3 regions of the Paenarthrobacter sp. TYUT067 genome follow, and region 2 is predicted to be linked to each of the others. Evidence: riboswitches for the same ligand, from Rfam matches in the RefSeq annotation. Region 2 holds a riboswitch; each other region holds the start of a gene.
The links. A riboswitch is a leader RNA that binds a small molecule or an ion and turns the genes downstream of it on or off. The one in region 2 is predicted to bind S-adenosylmethionine.
Positions count from the first base shown of each region.

Region 1: linked by a shared signal. The riboswitch ahead of MOD31_RS01955 (aminotransferase class V-fold PLP-dependent enzyme) and the one ahead of MOD31_RS10015 (DUF1737 domain-containing protein) in region 2 are both predicted to bind S-adenosylmethionine.
Region 3: linked by a shared signal. The riboswitch ahead of MOD31_RS14520 (homoserine O-acetyltransferase) and the one ahead of MOD31_RS10015 (DUF1737 domain-containing protein) in region 2 are both predicted to bind S-adenosylmethionine.

Region 1 covers NZ_JAMOIT010000002.1:103,124-110,928, forward strand. Annotated here, with positions in the region: gene MOD31_RS01945 (metal-dependent transcriptional regulator) at 1-160, opposite strand, end outside; gene MOD31_RS01950 (class I SAM-dependent methyltransferase) at 170-994, opposite strand; gene MOD31_RS01955 (aminotransferase class V-fold PLP-dependent enzyme) at 1,115-2,524, opposite strand; SAM riboswitch class IV at 2,558-2,671, opposite strand; gene hisN (histidinol-phosphatase) at 2,842-3,654, opposite strand; gene MOD31_RS01965 (ribosome small subunit-dependent GTPase A) at 3,710-4,825, opposite strand; gene aroA (3-phosphoshikimate 1-carboxyvinyltransferase) at 4,828-6,210, opposite strand; gene MOD31_RS01975 (DoxX family membrane protein) at 6,217-6,732, opposite strand; gene MOD31_RS01980 (sigma-70 family RNA polymerase sigma factor) at 6,913-7,710, shown strand; gene rsrA (mycothiol system anti-sigma-R factor) at 7,707-7,805, shown strand, end outside.
Region 2 covers NZ_JAMOIT010000009.1:74,749-82,553, reverse strand. Annotated here, with positions in the region: gene MOD31_RS10035 (UDP-N-acetylglucosamine 1-carboxyvinyltransferase) at 1-1,231, shown strand, start outside; gene MOD31_RS10030 (hypothetical protein) at 1,505-2,131, opposite strand; gene MOD31_RS10025 (O-succinylhomoserine sulfhydrylase) at 2,142-3,350, opposite strand; gene MOD31_RS10020 (rhodanese-like domain-containing protein) at 3,351-3,761, opposite strand; gene MOD31_RS10015 (DUF1737 domain-containing protein) at 3,758-4,021, opposite strand; SAM riboswitch class IV at 4,035-4,146, opposite strand; gene MOD31_RS10010 (SulP family inorganic anion transporter) at 4,233-5,933, opposite strand; gene MOD31_RS10005 (NtaA/DmoA family FMN-dependent monooxygenase) at 6,087-7,415, shown strand; gene MOD31_RS10000 (aromatic amino acid ammonia-lyase) at 7,415-7,805, shown strand, end outside.
Region 3 covers NZ_JAMOIT010000015.1:46,694-54,498, forward strand. Annotated here, with positions in the region: gene MOD31_RS14500 (alpha/beta hydrolase) at 1-217, opposite strand, end outside; gene MOD31_RS14505 (SGNH/GDSL hydrolase family protein) at 288-1,151, shown strand; gene MOD31_RS14510 (winged helix DNA-binding domain-containing protein) at 1,181-2,356, shown strand; gene MOD31_RS14515 (hypothetical protein) at 2,438-2,887, shown strand; gene MOD31_RS14520 (homoserine O-acetyltransferase) at 2,942-4,063, opposite strand; SAM riboswitch class IV at 4,079-4,195, opposite strand; gene MOD31_RS14525 (bifunctional o-acetylhomoserine/o-acetylserine sulfhydrylase) at 4,359-5,699, opposite strand; gene MOD31_RS14530 (VOC family protein) at 5,900-6,538, shown strand; gene MOD31_RS14535 (CPBP family intramembrane glutamic endopeptidase) at 6,625-7,398, opposite strand; gene MOD31_RS14540 (histidine phosphatase family protein) at 7,488-7,805, shown strand, end outside.

The DNA.
Region 1 (7,805 bases), on a different contig from region 2:
GGTCCTTGAGTTTGCGCACCATCTCCGACACTGAGGAATTTGCCACCCCGAGGCGCAGGGCGAGCTGGGATGACGTAATCGGCTTGTCCTGCCACTCCGTGTAGGAGTAGATGACCTTGACGTAGTCCTCAATCGAGGAGGAGGGCGTACTGGTCTTCACACCCCAAGCCTACCGTGGCGCCGGACCCTGAATCTTGAACGCCCGCCAGGTTTGCGTCATGTAGGGCAACCCGATGGTTTCACCTGGGGCATGACCGAGGTGGTCATGGAGGTACCACTCCAGGTTGTGCATGACCTTAGCCCGGGTGGCGTCGTTGGCTCGGAGATAGTAGCTGCGGGATTTGGTGAGTTCCATGATGTCCTCAGGAGTCAGGGCATCCTCCCACTGGGTCAGGTGGCTTTCCAAACCGCCAAACTCCGGGCCAATGACTGGCCGGAAGCCGGGCTTGTGGACATCGCCTGCATGCATGATGCGGGAAAGGCGGTGTACCCAGGGAATGGACGTGTCCAACTGATTCCAGATCAGCCCCAGGACTCCGTGGGGACGCAGGATCCGGGAGATCTCGGTGCTCGCTGCCATGGGCTCACACCAGTGCCAGGCTTGGGCAACGCTGACGACGTCGAATGCTGAGTCCGTCAGTCCAGTTGCCTCTGCCGTTCCCTCCAGCGCGTTGACGAGGGGGTAGCTTTTTCGCAGTTGCTCCAGCATGTCCGTGGAAGGATCGACGGCGGTGACCGCCAGTCCGCGCTGGATAAGGAGTGCCGTGAATTTTCCTGTGCCTGCGCCGAGGTCGGCCGCCGACCTTGCCCCGGGAGGAACGAGCCAATCCAGGGAGTCCCGTGGGTAGCCAGGACGCACACGGTCATAGTGTTCTCCGCCGTCCTGGAAGCTCTGGCCGAGTTCGCGCCGACGGGCAGCGTGGAGCTTGGGACCTCGCGGTCCAGCGGGTCCGGGAATGCCGGCCGCACTGTTTGCGGCGCCCGGGGAACGCAGGGACACGCAGAACTCCTTCACAGGATGGCCAGTAGGTACCCTACGAATTTACCGCAGCGGCCGTTACGCCTGGTCCACAGTGTGCCTGGTCCACAGTGTTTCTAGTCGACTGTGTGTTTTCTAGTCGACTGTGCAGGGAGCTGCTCCCGCAGTGCCCGGAGTGTTGGGCGCCCATTCGGGGTAGGTGCGGTGGTCATTGGCGGGAACCCATCGGCCCTCGTCCACCACGTAGTCCCAACCCAATCCGTCGCGCTTGAGCCCTTGGATGCCTGCGAGCAGCCTGGAAGCGTCCTCCAACCGGGAGCCGACGCCGAAGCTGGCACGCAGAGAGCCTGAGGGGAGCCCCAGGCGCTTGAGGAGCGGGTGGGCGCAGAAGCGGCCATCCCGCAGGCCCACTCCGTGCTCTGCTGCCAGGTAGGCGGCCACCAATCCGGCGTCGAATCCTTCGACGGAGAAATTGACCACACCGATGGTGTCCAAGGAGTCTGTAAAGATCTTGTGCACGGTCACGCCGTCGATGGCTTCCAGGCCTTCCACCAAGTAGGAGCGGATGGCGGTTTCATGGGCGTGCCACTCGTCCTGGTCCAACCCGGCCAGCACCTGGGTGGCACGGGCGAGGGTTGCGGCACCCAGAACATTGGGCGAGCCGCCCTCGTGCCGCGCAGGGCCTGCCGCCCAGCTAACGGAGTCCAATCGGGCTTCACGGACCGCGCCGCCACCGGCCAGGTGCGGAGTGCCGGCGTCGAGCCAGTCGGGACGGCCCACCACAACGCCGGCGCCGAAGGGGGCGTAGAGCTTGTGTCCGGAGAAGACCACGTAGTCCACGTCTGCCTCGGTGATGTTGATCCGACGGTGCGGTGCGAGTTGGGCGGCATCCACCACAATCCGTGCACCGTACTGGTGGGCCAGGGAAGCAAGCTCTGCGATGGGTAGGATCTCACCGGTGACGTTGGAGGCTCCGGTCACCGCAAGCAGGCTGACACCGCCTTGGGCCAGCTCCCCGCGGAGTTTGTCCAGGGTCTCGGCCAAGGTTGGTGCCGCTACGACGCTGCGGTGCGGGACACCCTGCCACGGAAGCAGGTTGGCGTGGTGTTCGATATCCAGGTAGAGGACCTCACCTGCGGGCTTGCCGTCAATCAGCGGAAGGCAGCCGGCCAGCAGGTTCAAGGAGTCCGTGGTGTTCCGGGTGAAGATGACAGAATCATCTGCCCGCCCGCCAACGAATCCGCGGACGATGTTCCGTGAATTTTCGTACACCGAGGTGCTGATCTGGGAGGCGTAGCCCGCGCCGCGGTGGACACTCGCATAGTAGGGAAGGACTTCGTTGAGGTACGCCGAGACGATGGTCAACGCCGGAGCCGATGCCCCGTAGTCGAGGTTTGCGTAGCGAACGTGTCCGCCCTGAATCAGGGGCGCTTGCAACTCGGCGCCGGTAACAGCTGCCAGCGGCCGTGCAGCGGCGGCTGTCTCTGCTGTGGTTTCTGCGGCGAAGGACGGAATGATGTTTGAGTCGAACGTGACAGTGCTCATAGGACCTCACTCAAGAGGGACCCCCCCACAGGGAATCCGCGCTTGCCGCATCCGTTCCGGACCGGCCGGGTCGTCACCCGGGGCACCCCACCGCGAATGGAGGGTTGCCGGCCAGCAAACCGGGGTTTAGCGCTGGCACTCGTGACCTGTAAAAAGGCTAAAGCACGTCCGGGGGCCCTTCCAAAGCCGCTGCCGATTGTTAAGCCCTTTGTTACGTCGGAGCCATAATGCGCGTTTTGTCGAATAAAAAACGGCGGAGACCCCCAAAAGGGGGCTGCCGCCGTCGAATATTCCGTTCCTGCTGGTTTGCAGGAGGACTAGAGAAGATCGTCCAAGCCGGGGTTGAGCCGCTTGAGGACCTCGGAGTGAAGGATCGAGTTGGTGGCCAGTGCATTGCCGCCGAAGGGACCGTCTTCGCCTTCCAGGGAGGTGAAACGTCCACCGGCCTCAGTGACGATGGGCACGAGTGCTGCCATGTCATAAAGGTTCAGCTCGGGCTCGCAGGCGATGTCCACTGCGCCCTCGGCCACGAGACAGTACGACCAGAAGTCACCATAGGCGCGCGTGCGCCAAACATCTTCGGTGAGGTCCAGGAATTCGTCAAGATTGCCGCGTTCCTTCCAGCCCGAGAGGCTGGAGTAGGACATGGAGGCGTCCGCCAAACTGGAGACGTTGGAAACTTTGAGGCGCGTGGCCGAGGCGAGGGACCGGCCCATGTAGGCGCCCATGTCCTTGGCGGCCCACCAGCGTTTCCCCAATGCCGGGGCGCTCACAACGCCCACCACAGGTTCGCCGTCGTCCACGAGGGCAATCAACGTTGCCCACACCGGAACACCCCGGACGAAGTTCTTGGTTCCGTCGATGGGGTCGATGATCCAACGGCGCGAGCCGTGGCCGCTGCTGCCGAACTCCTCGCCCAGGACCGCATCACGTGGGCGCGAGCGGGACAGCTGGCCGCGGATAGCTTCCTCAGCGGCCTTGTCAGCGTCAGTGACCGGCGTGAGGTCGGGCTTGGTTTCGATCTTGAGGTCCAGTGCCTTGAAGCGATCCATGGTCTGGGCATCGACTGAATCAGCGAGGACGTGGGCCAGGCGCAGGTCATCGTTGTACGTGGAAACGGGATGGGTCATGCCACCAAACTATCCTGAATCGTTCGCCTCATTGGGGACGTGAAGCCGGTAACGATCAGTTGACGGTGCCCAGTTCCTTGGTCTCTTTCGCCTCGAGTCTTGGGTCTGCACCCAACAGGCGGCGCAGGGAGGCCAACCGTGCTACTCCTGATGGTCCTGCGTGGCCATCGTTCACCCATGCATCCAGCCCGCAATTGGTGGCGGTTGCACTGTGCTTGCAGCCGCGGTCGCAGGTTTCCGTGCCGGGCTCAAGGTCCGGGAACGAATGGAGGATCCGGTCCGGGTCCACATGCGCCAGGCCGAAGGAACGGATGCCGGGCGTATCGATAATCCAGCTGCCGGACGGGGCGTCGTCCAGCTTCAGCGCCAAGGCCGAGGATGAGGTGTGCCGGCCACGGCCCGTCACCGCATTGACTCCGCCCGTGGCGCGCTCCGCCCCCGTCAGTGCGTTAACCATGGTGGATTTGCCGACACCCGAGTGGCCCAGCATGACGGTGACTTTGCCACCTAGATGTGAGCGGAGCTGGGATACGGCGTCCTTGTCCAGCCGGGCTGAGAGTCCATCATCCGAGCGGGCATCAATGCCGCCGGCCTCGGAGTCAGCCGTACGGCTGATAATCACGGGAAAGTCCAAGCTCAGGTAATTGGCAAGGAGCTCCGCCGGATCCTTGACGTCCGCCTTGGTGATCAGCAGCAACGGCTCGATGCCGGCGTCGTATGCCGCAACCAGGGCACGATCAATAAACCCGGTGCGTGGTTCCGGGTTGGCCGCCGCAACAACCACAACAAGCTGATCGGCGTTGGCTACAACTACCCGTTCTATGGGGTCGGTATCGTCAGCGCTGCGGCGAAGAAGCGTCTTCCGCTCTTCCACCCGGACAAGCCGCGCCAAAGTGTCGGGGGACCCGGAGACGTCACCTACCAGCGCGACGAAGTCCCCTGGGACAACGGGATTTCGCCGCAGCTCACGGGCGCGGGCTGCAATCACGATCCGCTCGTTGGCGGAATCTTCGCCAACAATTGCCCGGTAGCGCCCGCGGTCCACAGTGATGATCCTGCCTATCACGGCGTCATCGTGGCTGGGGCGGTCCTTGGTGCGGGGCCTGGATCCCTTTTTGCTGGGACGGATCCGGACGTCGGATTCGTCCCAGGAACGTGCGTCACGGCCCATGGTCAGTTACTGGCCTCATCAAGATCGTCGCTGTCATCTGTTTGCTGCAACATGGCCGCCCACATCTGTGGGAATTCCGGCATGGTTTTTGACGTCGTGGCGATGTCTTCGACTTGTACGCCTTCGACGGCCAGACCAAGGATCGCGCCGGCAGTAGCCATGCGGTGGTCGGCGTAGCTGTGGACGACGCCTCCATGAAGGGCAGCCGGGCGGATCACCAAGCCATCGGCGGTTTCCTCAGCATCGCCTCCGAGGCCATTGATCTCGGCAACCAGCGCGGCAAGCCGGTCGGTTTCGTGTCCCCGGAGGTGGGCGATGCCGGTCAACCGTGAGGGCCCGTTGGCCAGGGCGCACAATGCGGCGACCGTCGGCGCCAGTTCGCTGGTTTCGTCGAAGTCGGCACCTTTGATCTCGGCCGCGCCGGTCACTGTCAGCGTTCCGTCGTCAAACGTTACTTCTGCACCCATGGCAGCCAGGATGCTCCGCCATTGATCGCCTACCTGCGTGGTGCCGGCAGGCCAATTGGGAATGCGGACGGTGCCACGTGTGGCCAGCGCCGCGGCGAGGAAGGGTCCGGCGTTGGAGAGGTCCTGTTCAATCCGTTGGTCAAAGGCCCGGATGGGGCCGGGCGAGACACGCCAGTGGTTGGGTACGGAATCGTCCACCGTGACACCCACGCTGCGGAGGACCTCCACCGTCATGATGATGTGGTCCAAGCTGGGAACGGGTTTGCCCACGTGTTCCAGATGCAGGCCCTCAACGAACCGGGCACCCACCAGCAACAACGCGGAAACGAACTGCGATGAAGCGCTGGCATCAATCACCAGGTGGCCGCCCCGAACTTCGCCGGTACCGTCCACAGCGAAGGGAAGGGACGACGGCGTCCTGCCGCCATCTGCTGCCACCGGGACTCCGAGGGCGATCAGGGCTTCGATGATGGTCCCCATGGGCCGCTTGCGGGCGTGGGGGTCGCCGTCGAAGACTGTGACGCCGTGACGCAGCGCAGCCAATGGGGGAACGAACCGCATAACGGTTCCTGCGAGCCCGCAGTCGATTGCCGTCTCAGCTCCGGGTGCAGCCGGATCCAACGGAGTAATTTCCAGGTCCGGACCGAAGTGGCCGTCGCCGGGTACCTCCTTGACGGTGGCACCCAGATGCTGGAGAGCTTGGATCATCAGTGCGGAGTCGCGCGAGTGAAGGGGAGCCCTCAACCGTGAGGGACCATCCGCCAAAGCCGCCAACACCAGGAACCGATTTGTTAGCGACTTTGAACCTGGGACCGTCACCGTTGCGTCCACTGGCCCCTTGGCGTGAGGCGCCGGCCACAAGGGCAGCGTGGTGGGGGCTTTTGCTGATTCGGTGTTAGCGGAGGTGGTGCCGGTCATGCTTCCTTATGCTCCAACTGCGTTGTCTACGGCCTTGCGAACTGCTTTGTCTGCGCGCTTGATTTGCTTGCCTGTCACTTTTTTGGCATCGGCCGCCAAGTGTTCTGCCCGCCAGGCAATGCTCGGACGGCCGTCGGTATCAACTGCGGCAAGAAGCACGCCGCCCGTGAGGGAAATGTTCTTCAGCAACTGCGCCTTGCGGGCGCTCCGGCCTTCCTTGGTGCTGATGTCGGCCGAACGCCACTCGACATAGGAGTTCAGCGCCGAAGTGATAGCGAGAACCGTGGCGGCAAAGCGTGATAGCTTCCCGAGCCCGAGCAAAGCGCCGGCGCCCAACTGTGCACCGCCGAGGACGCGCGCGAGTGTCTTTTCGTCAGCTTTGAAGGGCAGCGATTCGGAGGCGCGACGAAGGACGGGAGAGAGTTGCTTCGCAGTGTCGTCCGCGTTCCTGAGCTTGTCCAGCCCTGCGACGACGAAGCTGGACGCGAGCATGGGACGTGCGAGAAAACGGATAACAGACATGTCTTGCCTCCTGATGGCTTGCCACATTAGTTCGGTGAATGTTGTGTTCAAGGGGTGCAGTCTGATCTAGTCTTGCACTTTTGCGGAATATTTACCCGGCAGCCACCGTTGTGAACCACAGGTGCGGCGGAGACCGGACTGCGGCATGGTGTGTGCCGCCTGTTGAACGGAGTGGGTTTTTTGACTTTGGTTAAGGACCGGGTGGTGCTGCCGGAGCCTGGATATGGAATGCAGCCGGAATCGCGGCAGCTGACAGTAGACTTGGCAACGATGAGCACCACTGAACCGGCCGCAGCGGCCAAGTACCAGGCAGCCGGCGCGGATGATGACGCGACGGCGGCAAACGACGTCGATCCTGCTTCGGAAACCCCGGAACAGCGGCGGGCACGCTTTGAGCGTGACGCCATGCAGTACGTGGACCAGTTGTATTCGGCAGCCATGCGTATGGCGCGCAACCCCTCCGATGCCGAAGATCTGGTCCAAGAGGCCTACACCAAGGCGTTTTCGGCGTTCCATCAGTACAAGCCGGGAACTAATCTCAAAGCCTGGCTGTACCGGATCCTCACCAACACTTACATCAACCTTTATCGGAAGCGCCAGCGTGAGCCGCTGCAGTCCAACTCGGACACGATCGAGGATTGGCAGTTGGCCAAGGCGGAGTCGCACACTTCGGCAGGCTTACGGTCGGCAGAGACCGAAGCACTGGATCACCTCCCTGACTCCGACGTGAAGAACGCTTTGCAGTCGATTCCTGAGGAATTCCGCCTTGCGGTCTACTTCGCGGACGTTGAGGGCTACGCATACAAACAAATTTCAGAGATTATGAATACCCCGATCGGCACGGTCATGTCACGGTTGCACCGCGGCAGGAAGATGCTGCGGGATATGTTGGCGGACTATGCCGCCGAACGGGGCTTCAGGGCCCAAACCGAAGATCAGGCCGCGGCCGGAAGCAACAATCAGGAGAAAGAGAAATGAGCGACTGCCAGGGATTGGGCGATTGCGACGATACGCGAATGCAACGGATCTACGAGTACCTCGACGGCGCATTGACCCGCGAGGATCTCACTGAG
Region 2 (7,805 bases):
CCTCTTGTGCGCGAGTCTCATTAACCGCGGCACCACCACGCTGCGACGGCTCGCCCGGATCGAGGAAGTCAACAGGATCGTTGAGGTGCTGACCTCCATCGGCATGGAATGTACATGGCTCAACGGCAGCGATCTCCGCATCCGGCGCCCCGAGGTACTGGATCTCGAGTCCATGGATGTTGACGCCGCCCGGCGTACCCGCAGCGTCATCATGCTGCTGGGTCCCCTCCTGGACGAAACCAGCGAATATCTTCTTCCCTACGCCGGTGGCTGTGACCTCGGAACCCGCACGGTGGAACCTCACATGCAGGCGCTTCGCCAGTTCGGCCTCGAAGTGGAGGCGAAGTCCGGTTTCTACTCCGTGACCGCTCCTCCCGCCGACGACCTCGATCGCTCCTTCGTCCTGACCGAACGCGGCGACACCGTCACGGAGAATGCCATCATGGCGGCCGCCCACCGTGAAGGCACCACCATCATCCGCAACGCCAGCCCTAACTACATGGTGCAGGACCTTTGCTTCTACTTGCAGGGCCTCGGTGTGGAAATTGATGGCGTGGGGACCACAACGCTGAAGATCACCGGGCGTTCCGCCATTGATGTGGACATTGAGTACTTCCCGTCCGAAGACCCGATTGAGGCCATGAGCCTGATCACCGCAGGCATCGTGACCAACTCAGAGGTCACCATCCGCAGGGTGCCCATCGAGTTCATGGAAATTGAGCTTGCCACCCTGGAACAGATGGGCCAGAACCTCGAGGTATCCGGGGAATACATGGCACGCAACGGACGCACCAGGCTGGTGGACGTCACCACCAAGCCGTCGGAGCTTCACGCCCCACAGGACAAGATCCACCCCATGCCGTTCCCCGGCCTGAATATCGACAACCTGCCGTTCTTCGCAGTGATCGCAGGCAACGCCGAGGGCCAGACCATGATCCACGACTGGGTGTACGAGAACCGAGCCATCTACCTGACGGAACTCAACAAATTGGGCGCACAGGTGCAGTTGCTGGATCCGCACCGAATCTACGTCAACGGACCCACCAAATGGCGTGCCGCGGAAATCGGCTGCCCGCCGGCCCTCCGCCCGGCCGCTTGCCTGCTCCTTGCCATGTTGGCAGCCAGGGGCACCTCCGAACTTCGCAACATCTACGTGATTGAGCGCGGCTATGAGGACCTTGCAGAGCGACTGAACACCATTGGCGCGAAAATCGAGTACTTCCAGGACTGACGCTGGCGCTGCTTGGACAGCCGGCGGCACCCGTTAGTGCTTTTGGCGCTCCCTTTTCCGCCGGCCGCACCCGTATGTGCCGGCCGCACCCGTAAGTGTTTTTGGCGCTCCCGTTTCCGCCGTTTGCGCCAGATACCTCTGGTGCGGATGGCGGGAACTGGTGCGGAACGGACCGGGAGCCGGCCTCAGCCCTGTCCCCACTCGGCCTCCTGACGCGGAATGCGGGGTACTGCCCCCGCGCGCATCAGGAACGACCTCCCATGCTGACCCGGGTCAGGAGGCCTTTGCGTCCTGTTCTTCCCACGTCATCAGGTAGGCGCCGACGAGTCCCTCCACCAGATAGAAGCAGAACGGCGGGATGTCCTTTTTGGCTGCCAGGATGGCACCGTAAACGGGTGCGCTGGCCGCAGCCGTGATACCAATCCAGCGGCTTGCGGGTAAGGAAAGAAGGCTCCCGCCGAGCGCGGCCAACGCCACAACATGCAGCCCGGAGTACGCCAGGAACGGCGCGTTGGATCCCCTGCGGTAGGCGAACCCTTCAAGGTCGGATGCTCGCCGGGCGAGGCTTGAGACGAAGAACGGGGCGCCCGCGAGTAAGGCGGCGGCTGCACCGAAAGCCCACTTCCTCGCCCTCCGATGCGATGCGTTTCCTTGAACGGCATCTTGGTCCTGAACAGCGCGGGCAAAGGCGGCGAATCCCACCGGCACTGCAACTGTTCCCACGGCGGTAAGGTGCTGACCCACGATCCAGCCGCGCTGTCCGGCTGTGAGCATGCGCAGCCGCTCGGCGTTGTTGGGGGTGATGTAAACGCGTGAGACTGGAGAGATTCCTACGAACCACACCACCGTGCCGGCAACGATGACCGCTCCGGCACGGCGATAGGGATGGTTCCCGCTCATGGCAGCAAGGTTAGACCTGTTTGAGGGCCTTCTCCAGATCCAGGATGAGGTCGTTTACATCTTCAAGCCCTACGGACAGGCGGACAACACCATCCGAAAGCCCGATCGCCGCCCGCCCCTCCGGTCCCATGGCCCGGTGGGTGGTGGTGGCAGGGTGGGTGATGAGGGATTTGGAGTCGCCCAGGTTGTTGGAGATGTCAATGACGGAGAGACCGTCGAGCAAGGCGAAGGCAGCCTCTTTGGCTGATCGTCCGGCCGAAGGAGATAGCTCAAAGGTCAGGACGGTGCCGCCCGCCTTCATCTGCTTCGCCGCAAGTTCGTACTGCGGGTGAGACTTTAACAGCGGGTACTTGACCCAGCTGATGGCGGGTTGCTGCTCGAGCCACTCTGCGATCTTCAACGCGGATGCCGAGCTGTGGTTTACACGCAGTCCGATGGTCTCCAAGCCCTTGGTCAGCACCCAGGCGTTGAACGCGGATAGTGAAGGGCCGGTGTGCCGCATGAGTTGCTTGACGGGGCCGTCGATGAATTCTTTGGTGCCCAGGATCGCGCCGCCAAGGACGCGTCCCTGGCCGTCGATGTGCTTGGTGCCGGAGTAAACAATGACGTCGGCTCCCAGCTCACCGCAGCGTTGTAGCAGGGGCGTGGCAAAGACGTTGTCCACCACCACGGTGGCCCCGGCAGCATGCGCCAGTTCGCTCACCGCCGCGATGTCCACGATCTCCTGCATGGGGTTGGACGGGGATTCGAAGAAGACCGCGGTAGTTGGTTCGGAAAGGGCTTCGCGCCATTGATCCAAGTCCGGGCCGTCGACGAAGACCGTGTGAACGCCCCACCGTGGCAGGATCTCATTGAGGATCACAAAGCAGGAACCGAACAGGGAACGGGCGGCAACCACGCGGTCACCGGCAGCCAGCAGGGCACCCAAGGCAGTGAAGACCGCGGACATACCTGACGCAGTCGCAAAGCAGGCTTCGGTTCCTTCGAGCAGGCGCAGCCGCTCCTGGAACGTTGCAACGGAAGGGTTGCCGTAGCGGGAGTAAACGAAACGTTCGTCCTCACCGGTGAAGGCGCGCTCGGCGGCAGCAGCGGATTCGTAGACGAAACCGGAGTTCAGAAAAACGGGCTCGGACGTTTCCTGGAAGTTGGTACGGTCAAGGCCACCGCGGACGGCCTGGGTATCAGGGCTCCACCCGGCGGCATCGGGATTAAAAGTCACTTACTCAGTCCCCAGATTCGTCGGCAGGCCACGGTTCTTCCAACCGTTGACGGTGCGCTCACCATAGCGGTCCGGTTCACCTTCAAAGCCCTCCAAGACGTTGTAGGCAGTGAAACCGGCTTGCGTGGCGGCGATGGCTGCGGAGATGGAGCGCTGGCCGGAACGGCATAGGAACACCAGCTCAACGCCGTGGTCCTCGGGTGCCTGCTGACGCAAGTCCTCGATGAAGCGGGAGTTGGGGATGCCGCCGGCGAGGTTCCACTGGATGAACAGGGGATCGTTTTCCGTGGCTTTGGTGTCGGGGATACCGATGTGGGCCCACTCGCCCTCGGTGCGGACGTCCACCAGGATGGCACCTTCTTCGAGTTTGGCCCACGCATCCTGCGGGGTCAGGTCACCTGCGTAGCTCATGCGTGTCCCTCGAATGCTTCGTCGTCGTCGCTCTCAAGCTGGTCAACGGCACTGGCAACGGCGGCATCGGCATTGGCGATCGCGGCGGGCAGCACCACTGCTTGGGCAACGATGACGTCGGTGCCGTTGAACGTGGCAGCCGGGCTGCCATGGAGCACATAGCCCTCCGCGAGGGCGCTGTGGATCCGCTCGCAGAAATCACGGGTGTCCGGGCCAGTAATCAGGCGATAGGAAAGTTTTTCTTCAGTGGGTTCAGGCATAGCTGGTGCTCCTCAGTCACGCTTGCAGTTCGAGTTGTCGATACGCCGAGTAGTCACCTGAGGCACCCCGCCGGAGAGAGGGTTGCCGACCAGCAAGTCAGGGCTTCGCGCTGGTACTCATTACTCAAGAAAAACGTAACATCCGCGGGCCTCGGGCTGCACTTGCGGGCTGGTGTCCGGCCGTCATGTTGCGTAATCGGCGGTGCTTCCCTTATGCGTTTTTCAGTGCGCGCACGGCTGCGCCCACAGTGGGGAAGAAGTGCTCGGGCGTAAAACGGGCTGCAGTGCCCAGACGGAGTAGTTTGTCTTTGACAGGCCCCTTCAGTTCGGCGAACACTAAATCCACGCCTTTGCGGGCCAGCCATTCGTCCAATGTGACCAGGTCATCCAGCGCCGTAGTGTCGATCCCGGTGATGGGCTCCGCGGCGAGGATGACATGGGTAACCGGATCCGCGGTCTCCTTCGGGGCTTCGTCCAGTTGCTCCCGGACAAAGGCAGCCAGGACCTGCCCATTACCGAAGAACAGGGGCGCATCAAAGCGGAGGATGAGGAGTCCGGGGATGCGCTCGCCTTCGGGGTGCCGCTCCAGATCGTGATAGCCAGGGAGCCCTTCTTCGGCGCCGAGTTCTGTCCGGTACGGATCCCAGGCCCGCCGAACAAAGTCCAAAAGCGCCAAGGCAATGGCCACCACGATTCCCTGCAGTACCCCAACGGTGAGGACGCCCAGGAACGCAGCCAGCATGACCACGGATTCGCTTCGGCTCAGGCTGAAGAGCCGCCTAACACCGGCGGGGTCGGCCAAGGCAATTGCCGCAGCGATGACGACGGCCGCCAGGGTGGCCGAAGGCAGGTACCCGGTCACTCCGGGAGCCAGCAGCATGAAAGCCAGAACCAGCACCGCACCAACCACCCCGGTCATCTGGGATTTGGCGCCGGCGTCCACAGCCACGGGCGTCCGCGAGGTACTGCCGGATATAGGGAACCCGCCCAGCAAGCCGGTGGCTGCGTTGGCTGCCCCCAACGCCGCCATCTCCCGGTTGCCCGAGACTCTCTTTCCCTCCTTCGCTGCCAATGTCTGGGACAGGACGCCAGTGTCTGCGAAAGCCATGAGGGCAATACCGGCCGCAGCGGGAAGCAGCATCAGAGCGTCAGCCCAGCCAATGCCGCCGAGCGCGGGCATCGGCAGCCCCTGCGGCAAAACCCCGGTGACCTTGACGTCGTCGTTCAGGCCCCAAACAGCCGTTGCAACGCACGAGCCGACCACCGCCAGCAGGACGCCAGGTACCTTCCACTTCAGCAGCCGCGGGATCCAAATGAGGGCCAGGGAACCGACGCCTAGCAGCAGCGCGGTGACATTGACCCCGCCGCCCAGCAACCCGGTGGTGACCTTCGCGAGCTTTTGCCAGATGTCGCCGTCGGCCTCTATCCCCAGGAACGCCGGAAGCTGCGATAACGCCACCAGCAAGGCGATTCCGTTCAGGTATCCGAGCCTGATGGGTTTGGACAGCAGCCCGGTGATGGCACCGAGTTTCAGGGCGGAGCCCGCGAGCATGATCACCCCGATCAACACAGCCAACAGCCCGGCGAGTGCCACCGATCTTTCACTGCTGCCGGCTGCGAGCGGAACAATAGCTGCGGCGATCATGGGGGCAAGGGATGAATCGGGTCCCAAGACGAGAATGCGGGACGGCCCCACCACGGCGTAAACCAGCAACGGAATCACCGTGGCGTAGAGCCCTGTGACGGGTGGCAAACCGGCCGCCTGCGCGTAGGCCATGCCCGCAGGCACCAGCAGGGCAAAGAGCGCAGCACCCGCCACGGCGTCGTGCCGCAGCCATTCACGTTTGTACCCCTTGAGTGCCCAGACGCCCCAAAGGCGGTCCTTGGCGGAAGTGCGGGTGGCTGAACTCATACAGCGATCATTCCGGACGCATGGTGTTTGCGGAACAAGGCGAACGCCGTATGTGGAAATCCATACCGTCATGGGCGGGGCCCAAATGTGACGTCCCGGGAGCATAATTGACCCAGTACGACCCCCTGTAACTTCGCATGAAATCAGGTCGCGGTGAACGGACAAAGCAGTTCTACACTCAAGCCCATGCTGCACTTTGGATGGTTCGTGGGCCACGGTTTCGGTGTCCAGGGTTGGGGGACTCCCGGCTATGGCCTGGGCTACGACTGGAAGAAGCCCGCCCTCTATCAGGAGGCCGTCCGTGCGTTTGAGCGATCCGGCTTGGACCTGTTCATCATTGAAGATTCCCTCACCGTTCCGGACACCTATGGGGGTACGGCCGAGGTTTCCTTGGCCCACGCCTCGTTTGCACCTAAGCACGATCCCCTTGCCTTGGTCCCGTACCTTCTCTCCGCCACGGAGCACCTAGGAATCGTGCCCACGGTCAGCGCTTCCTTCTACCCGCCCTTCACCGCCGCCAGGCTCCTGGCCACGCTGCAACACTTTTCAGAAGGACAGCTCGGCTGGAACGTCGTCACCTCCGGCAGCGACCTCGCCGCACAGAACTATGGGCTGGACCAGCAGATTGAACACGATCTCCGCTATGAGAAAGCGGAGGAGTTCGTGGACGTCGTCAGGCGCCTTTGGCGGAGTTGGGAACCTGGGGCCGTGCTTGAGGATGTTGAAGCCGGGGTGTTCGCGGACCATAACAAAGTGCACCCCATCAACCACCAAGGAGACTTTTTCAAGGTCAGAGGCCCGTTGAACACGGCGCCCCTGCCTGAGGAACCTGTGCTGGTTCAGGCTGGTGCCTCGCCCCGGGGCAAGGCATTCGCAGGCGGCCATGCCGACGTCGCCATTGCCCTCGCTCGTGGGGTTGACGGGATGAAGTCCTACCGTGACTCCATCCGCGCGGAAGCTGCGAAGGCCGGCCGAAATCCCGATGACGTCAAGGTACTTTTCGTCCTGAAGCCCACCGTTGTTGGTTCTACAGCCGAGGCACAGGAGCTGCGGGCGCAGCGGCGTGAACTCACCCAGAGAGACATCGACAGCCAGCTCAACTCGATCTCCTACCTCTCCGTCATCGACTTCAAGCAGTTCGACCTCGACGCTCCGTTGCCCGAGCTGAGCACCAACAGCAACCAAGGCACATTGGAACACTTCGCCAAGGCTGCCCCTCCAGGTTCCACCCTTCGCCAGATCCTCCAGGCACGCAGCGGCGGAGCAGGCGACTCGATCATCGGCACGGTTGGCGAAATCGCTGACTATCTGGAGGAAACAGGCTCCGCCGTCGGCGGCGATGGGTTCCTGTTCTCCGGCTTCGTGGACCCGGTAACAGTGCACAGCGTGCTGGACAAGCTGACGCCGGAACTGAGGCGTCGCGGGCTGTTGAGGAAGAGTTACGGCAACGGCGGGTTTCGGCAAAACCTCCTGGACTTCTGATGGTGCCCGGGAAGCCGCAGACCCTGGTGATCGGATCGTCTCCGGTGCTAGTTGCGGACGTGGCCCGGGCGGCGGCAGACCCGAGGTTCCATGTGAAACTCAACCAAGATGCATTGTCTTTGCTAGGCCGCTCGCGGGAAATCGTGGAGTATACCGCCGCCTCCGGCGAACGGGTCTACGGACTGAATACCTTGCTCGGTTCCGGCCGGGATACCGCTGTGGAGGAGAAGTCGCTCCTTTCGTACCAGATCCAGGTGGTCAGGTATCACAACAGCGGGGTTGGCTCATATCTGGACCGCGCTGCATCCAGATCCGTGATCCTGGCCCGGCTCATCGGTTTCAGCAGAGGCGGTTCCGGCGTACGCCCTGGAACCGCCGAGTTCTATGCCG
Region 3 (7,805 bases), on a different contig from region 2:
CTGTCAAAGGGAACCACGTAAAGCCCGGCCCCATGGGCATCGGCGCGCGAAGGGCAGCCACTACGAAGCCTTCGGGAAGCAACCCGGCCAAGCTGAAGAGGTCCTCCTCGTTGGAGCCGTAGCCGTGCAGCAGGACCAACAGGGGCTTGCCTGCGCGCTCGGCTTCGTCGTGGGACCACAGGACAACGGGGGCTGGAAAGGCGGGTGCTTCAGTCATGGGTCCATTCTTGCAGTTACCCACAAGTAACAACCTACGGTGGCGTAGGGTCGACGTCACGGGGCAGGATATGAGCGTGAGTGAGAACAATCCATTACTGAAGCCGGGCGAGCCCGTCCCGGAGCCCCACGAACCCGTTCAAAACCACCCGTGGACCCGATACGTGGCCCTGGGTGACTCCTTCACCGAGGGCATCGGCGATCCCGAACCCCGGAACCCGGGCGGTCACCGTGGTTGGGCGGATCGAGTGGCCGAGGAATTGGGCCGCGGTCAAGAGGACTTCGCCTATGCCAACCTTGCCATCCGTGGCAGGCTGCTGCAGCAGATCATCGATGAACAAGTGGGCCCGTGTTTGGAACTGCAGCCGGACCTGGTGTCCATTTCGGCTGGCGGCAATGACCTCATCCGCCCAGGCGGGGATCCCGACCTATTGGCCGAAAAGCTCGACGCCGCTGTGGCTGAGCTGAGCTCCGGCGGCGCTACCGTGGTCCTTTTCAACGGCCCGGACACGGCAGCATCGGTTCTGGGGCGTATCCGCGGCAAGGTTGCCATTTACAACGAGAACCTCCGGACCGTGGCTGCACGCCACGACGCCATCATCGCGGACATGTGGTCCTTGCGGCAGCTGGCAGACCCCCAAATGTGGGATGCCGACCGCCTGCATTTCTCCCCGCTGGGCCATCACACCATCGCCATGATGGTGCTGGACGCACTGAACGTCCACCACACTCTTGAGCCCCTGATGCCAAAGTCCCTGCCGCCGCGCACGTGGCGTGAGGCGAGGTCTTCGGACCTCGTCTGGGCCCGCGAGTACTTTGTCCCATGGGTGATCCGGAGGCTTCGGCATCAGTCCTCCGGCGATGGCATCAGTCCAAAACGTCCGACGCCGGGTCCCGTCTTCGGTTCCACCGGCACCCTGTTGCCACGCCGCTGACGTGACGCTTCTTCGCCGCGAGGTCCGCCATGCCGGGTGGTAGCTCCCTGTCCGCGGAGAGCGTCCGGCGGATACGGCTCCGGCGGCAACAACTGCGGGCCCCCCACGCCGGAGGCCATGCGGACGTGGTCCGTAACCTCCTGGCCGTCCAGTCACAGGAGTTCGCTTATGCGAGGTGGACCCTCGCGCAGAGAAGCTCCGCCGGCTCGCCACCGGTGGTCACGGCCGCGGACGTGGAGCAGGCCGTAGCGGACGGAACCATCCTGCGGACACACATCCTCCGCCCCACCTGGCACTTCGTGCACCGGGACGACCTCGGCTGGTTGATGGGATTGTCCGCAGACCGCCTCCACCAAGGCAACAAAGGCATGTACCGCCAGACGGGAATCGATGAGGACGCTGCTACCGCAAGCGGCCGGATCCTGGCCGCGGCCGTGGCGGACGGGGCCCACAAAACGCGGGAGGAACTGGCCGCAGTCCTGGGACAAGCCGGCTTCCCCAGCAAGGGCCTGGGCTTCATCTATCACCTCATGCACGCAGAAATCAGCCGTGTCCTGGTCAGCGGCTCCCCCGTCCGTTCCGCCGGCGGCGCCCTGAAACAAACGTATGCCTTGTTCGAGGAACGCGTTCCCGGGTTCCTAACCTCACCGTTGGCCGGGGAGGATCGTGAACAGGCACTTGGGCAATTGGCGCTGCGATACTTCAGCAGCCGGGGCCCCGCAACAGTCAAAGACTGTGCGGTGTGGTCCGGGTTGACCATGAAAGACGTGAAGCGGGGAATCGACGTGGCTGAGGAGATCTCCCCCGGGAGCCTGGGCACTGTTCACTTTGATGGCCTGGAGTTTTATCTGGCATCCGAAGAAGCGAGGGCTCTCACCAACGGCCACCATCCTTCAGCGATTAAGGACGCCGGGCTCCCCCGCCTGGACCTCATCCAGTGCTACGACGAATACGTGATGGGCTACTCACAGTCCCGGCACTTCCTTGGTGGAACGGCGCCATACTTCCCCGAGGACAACGGACCCATGCACGTGGTCCTGGTGGACGGCAGGCTGGCTGGGTGGTGGCGCCACGGTTTCTCCGGCGGGGCCTGCGAACTCGATGTCCGCATGAACCGGCCGGCAACTGCAGCAGAGCAGGACGCCTTGCAGGCCGAGGCGGATCGTTACGGCCTGTTCCTGGGCATGGAGACCAAGCTGGTGTGAAATAGCCGAGGCTTGTTCCGGGAGACGGGCCGCGTCCAGGTGGCAGGACTAAGCTGGGTTAAGACCTAGGAGGCCTGCACTGTGAACAATCTGATCTTCTGGATCATCGTCTGCTCGTGGCTGATTCCCCTCGGAATCCGCATGTACAACCGCTCCCGGGCGCGCCGGATCCAGAACGACACCTTCCGCGGCCCGGGGTACCCGCCGCAGAACCTGCCGGGACCGGGGTATCCGCCGCAGAATTACCAGCAGCAGGATTACCCGGGACAGGGCTACCCGGCGCAAAGGTACCCTTCACCGGGCTACCCGGGCTACCCGTCCGAGCCCACCGTCATCCGCCCTGTGGATGACGCGCCGCAGTCCGTGCCGCCGTCGAACCCGTCATCCCCCACCCCGTTCGCCTCGACGAGCGGGTCCGAGCCGCAAGGATACCGGGCTCGCAAGCTGGCCGAGCTGGATACAAAATTCAGCAACGGCGAGATCGCCATGGAGGATTACATGCGGCAGCGCGGCGAGATCATGAATGGCTGAACTGCCTGGCATCGGACGTTCCTTGCCGTTTAAGCAGGGTCAGCACACCAGCGTTTAGGCGAAAAACGCTTCGCGGAGCTGGGCTGAGAGCTGGCCGATTTCGGTGAGGAAGCCATCATGGCCGATCGGCGCTTCAATGACGTGGACCGGCACCTCGCCAGGCAGCGCAGCGGCCAGTTCCCGGGACTGGGCCGGGAAGTAGAGCCTGTCACTGTCCACAGCCGCCACGAAGAACTCCGCCGTGGCACCCGAAAGCGCCGCTTCCAACGATCCGCGCCCCCTGGTGACGTCGTGGGACATCAGTGCCTCGGTGATGGCGATGTAGCTGTTGGCGTCAAAGCGGCGGACCAGTTTGGTTCCTTGGTGGTCCAGGTAGCTTTCCACCTGATACCGGCCCCGCTCGCCCAATGCTGCGGCGGCGAGCGGAGTCTCCTGGTGCTGGGCTTGCCGGCCAAAGCGGACGTCCAGCTCCAGTGCCGAGCGGTAGGTGATGTGGGCGATGCGCCGGGCCAAAGCCAAACCGTGCTCAGGCGCGGGGCCACCGTAGTAGTCGCCGTTGTTGAAATTCGGGTCCTGCCTGATGGCCAGGGTTTGTGCCTGGGCAAAAGCAATCTGCTCGGCCGTGCTGTAGGCGCCTACGGCGATGACTGCGCAGCGTTTGACCCGATGGGGGTATGTCACAGCCCACTCAAGGGCGCGTGCGCCGCCCATGGATCCGCCCAATACGGCGTGCCAGGCGTCGATTCCCAGGGTATCGGCGAGGCGCGACTCTGCCTCTGTGCTGTCGCGCAGGGTGACCAGCGGGAATCGCGAGCCCCACGGGCGTCCGTCCGGGGCTTCGGATGATGGACCGGTGCTGCCGTAACAGCCGCCCACGATGTTGATGGAGATGACAAAGAACTTGTTGGTGTCGATGGTGGCACCCGGACCAACGAGTTGCTCCCACCATCCTTCCTCGTCCGTGGCTCCGCGGGCTACGTGCGTACTGCCGGTGAGTGCGTGCTGGATGAGCACCGCGTTGGAGGCATCCGCGTTCAGCTGCCCCCAGGTCTCATAGGCGAGTACGACGTCGGGGAGGAATCCGCCGGCTTCAAGTTCCAGTGGGCCGATGCCGGCGTACTTGACGGTTCCGTCTTCTTCTCCGGATTTTGGAAGGGCTGTAGCAGTAATGGTCATTCCTTTGACACCTTAACCTCGCGCTTGCCCGTCGCCTTGCGTGCGAACAGGCCAGGTCTTCACCCGGGGCACCCCACCGCGGAGGAGGGTTGCCGGCCAGCAAGCCGGGGCTGTGTGCTGGCACTCATGACCTAATACGAAGAGTCTAGGAAACACAGGGGGGTTCTGGCGAAGAATGTGACAACAGTGTGACGGTCAAAGGTCATTTCGTTCGCCTACGAGCACCCGCCACTGCCGCCCGGCGAATTTTCGTCGGCGCGGGCGGCAGTCGGTCTGGTGCGTTGGGCCGTGGGCGTCAGGCGCCCTTGGCAGCCCGGAATCCGGCTTCGAGGTCCGCGATGATGTCATCTACGTGCTCGATACCGACGGACAAGCGCACCAGGCCCGGGTTGACGCCGGCAACAAGTTGCTGCTCCGCGGTCAGCTGACTGTGCGTCGTCGACGCCGGGTGGATGACCAGCGAGCGGACGTCACCTATGTTGGCAACGTGCGAGTGCAGTTCCAGACCATCCACAAAACGCTTGCCCGCTTCCACGCCACCCTTGATGTTGAAGGCAACGATTGCCCCCGTGCCCTTGGGTCCGTACTTCCGGCCACGGTCATACCACGGGCTGGATGGCAGGCCCGCGTAGGCGACCGATTCGACGTCGTCGTGGCTTTCAAGCCACTCAGCTACCTTGGTGGCGTTCGCTACGTGACGCTCCACGCGCAGGCTCAAGGTCTCCAACCCCTGGGCAATGAGGAAGGCGTTGAACGGAGACACGGCCGAGCCGAGATCACGAAGCAACTGGACGCGGGCCTTGAGGATGTAGGAGAGGTTGGCACCCAACGCACCGTCCTTGCCGAGGTCCCTGGCGTAAACCAGCCCGTTGTAGCTGGGGTCCGGGGTGTTGAAGCCGGGGAAGCGTTCCGGGTCCTTGCCGAAGTCGAAGTTGCCGGAGTCCACAATCACGCCGGCAATTGCGGAACCGTGACCGCCCAGATACTTGGTTGCCGAGTGGACCACAATGTCAGCGCCCCACTCGATGGGACGAATGAGGTACGGCGTTGACAGGGTGTTGTCCACGATCAGGGGCACGCCGGCCTCGTGGGCGACGCGTGCGATGCCCTCGATGTCCAGCACGTCCTGCCGCGGGTTGGAGACAACCTCGCCGAAGAACAGCTTGGTGTTCGGCTGGACGGCGTCACGCCACTGATCCAGCTTGTCCGGGTCCTCCACGAAGGTGACGGAGATGCCGAATTTCTTCAGAGTGTGTGCAAGCAAGTTGTAGGTGCCGCCGTACAGGCTGGGGCTCGCCACGATGTGGTCGCCGGCCTCAGCAATGTTCAGGATGGCGAACGTCTCCGCGGCTTGTCCTGAGCTAAGCAGGAGTGCTCCCAGGCCACCTTCCAGGCTCGCGATCCGCTGCTCCACGGCATCCTGCGTCGGGTTGCCGATCCGGGTGTAGATGGGTGCGAGCTCCGCCAGGGCGAAGCGGTTGGCAGCGCTCTCGGCACTGGGGAACACGAAGGACGTGGTCTGGTAGATGGGAAGCGAGCGCGCTCCGGTGGCTGAGTCCGGCTCCTGGCCTGCGTGGATTTGGCGGGTTTCGAAAGACCATCCTTGGGACATGGAGTTCTCCTGTTCGTGACGCATGGGTTTGGCAGCAGTGTGGTGCAGCTGAACTGGGGCCAGTCTAGGAACTGTCCGGAAGTCAGAACAGCTTTATGACGCCGATGGAATCTTTCGGTCTCTTCGCGTCCTCGCATGACGCCCATAGCGAAAGTTACACAGATCCCACCTTAGTTAGGCTTGACTTAGCTGAGACACTGATCACAAAGTGCCAAGATGAAGCCATGCGCATGGATCACGTCTCTTACGCCTGTGAACGAGATGGCCTTTTGGCCACTACCGAACGAATTTCCGCGGCATTGGGAGTGGACGCTGTCCGGGGCGGAGTGCACCCGCGCTTCGGTACCCGGAACATGATCATTCCCCTCGCGGATAACAAATACCTGGAAGTTGTGGAGGTCCTGGACCACCCTGCTTCCGACAAAGCACCCTTTGGCCAAGCCGTCCGTGCACGGTCGGCTGCCGGTGGAGGTTGGATGGGCTGGTGCGTCGCCGTTGATGACCTCGCCCCGTTCGAGGACCGCCTTGGCCGCTCCGCCGTTCCGGGCAACCGCAAGTTCCCTGACGGCCGCGAATTGGTGTGGCAGCAGATTGGTATCCTCGGCTTGATCGCCGATCCCCAGGTGCCGTACCTGCTCAAGTGGGAGGGCGACCCCTCACTTCACCCGTCCAGGATTTACGAGAGCGACGTCAAGATGTCCAGCCTCACCATTGCGGGCTCGGCTGAACGCGTCACCGAGTGGTTGGGTGAGCCGGTGGAAAAGCCGCTTGAGGATGTCGCAGTCCAGTGGATGGCACCGCACGGCACCCCCGGCATCCTGGCTGTCACTTTCGAAACCGCTACTGGAGCCGTCACCATCTAAAGCAGTTCCCTCCAAACTTCGGCCGCCATCAGCGGGTGCCAATGACGTCACCCAGCGATGGCGGCCGAATACCTTTAACGTGCGCTCTAACCGAGGCCTATAGCCTTGCCGAACAGGCTGAAACCTACGAACGCTACGATGTCCAGCAATGCGTGGGCAATCACCAAGGGCATGACCCGCTTGGTCTTGGTATAGATCCACGCGAACACCAACCCCATGACCACGTTGCCGATGAACGGCCCAAAACCCTGGTACAGGTGGTAGCTTCCCCGCAGGAGGGCACTGACCACAATGGCTACCGGCATGCTCCAGCCGAACTTGCCAAAACGATCCATGAGGTAGCCCACCACGATCACTTCTTCCACGATCGCGTGGCGCATGGCCGAGAGGATCAGCACTGGCACCGTCCACCAATAGGCGTCCAGGCCGCTGGGCACAATCGCCGTGGTGATGCCCAGGGCGCGGCCGGCGGCGTACAGGCCAAGCGAGGGGATCCCAATCACAGCCGCCAGGCCAAGACCCTGAAGAAGGTCCTTGCCGGGACGGGCAAAGTTGAAGCCGAGCCGTGCGAAGGCTGAGCCACCGCCGCCGTCCTTGTGTCCGGGTGCGTGGGTGGACAGGAAGTAGAACACCAAGGCCACCGGCACCAGAGCGAACACGATGTCCAGGAGTTGGTACGTGAGGTCAAAGTACTCGCGCGTGCTCTGGGAGCGGTTCAGCGTTGATGTGGCATCTGCCAACGGTGCCCGGGTCATTTTGTCCAGCAGCTGCACTACGGAGTAAACGGCCGACTGACCCAGGGACAAACCCAGCACTATAAGTACTTCGGCTCGCAGCCGTCGACGGGAAGCAAGGAACATGTTCCTATCTTGCCCTTACTCCCTGCTACTTTGCCGGGAACAGCGCATCTTGCCGGACCTGGCACGGCAGCCACCCTATGCTTGGTGAGATGGGCGCCCCTGAGAGAATCTTCATGATCCGGCATGGACAGTCTGCCGCTAATGCCGACACCTCCATCTACAACCGTGTGCCGGACTACCGCATCCCGCTGACGGACTTAGGCGTGGAGCAGGCGAGGATCGCCGGGGAACACCTGCGCCGAAAGCTCGATGGTGAGCAGGTCTGCGTCTACGTCTCCCCCTACCTGCGTGCCTATCAGACCCTTGAAGCCATGAACCTCGGCTCCCTGGTGGAGAGGGTCATAGAGGAACCCAGGCTTCGCGAGCAGGATTGGGCAAACTTTCAAATCGCCGGGGAGATCGAGGAC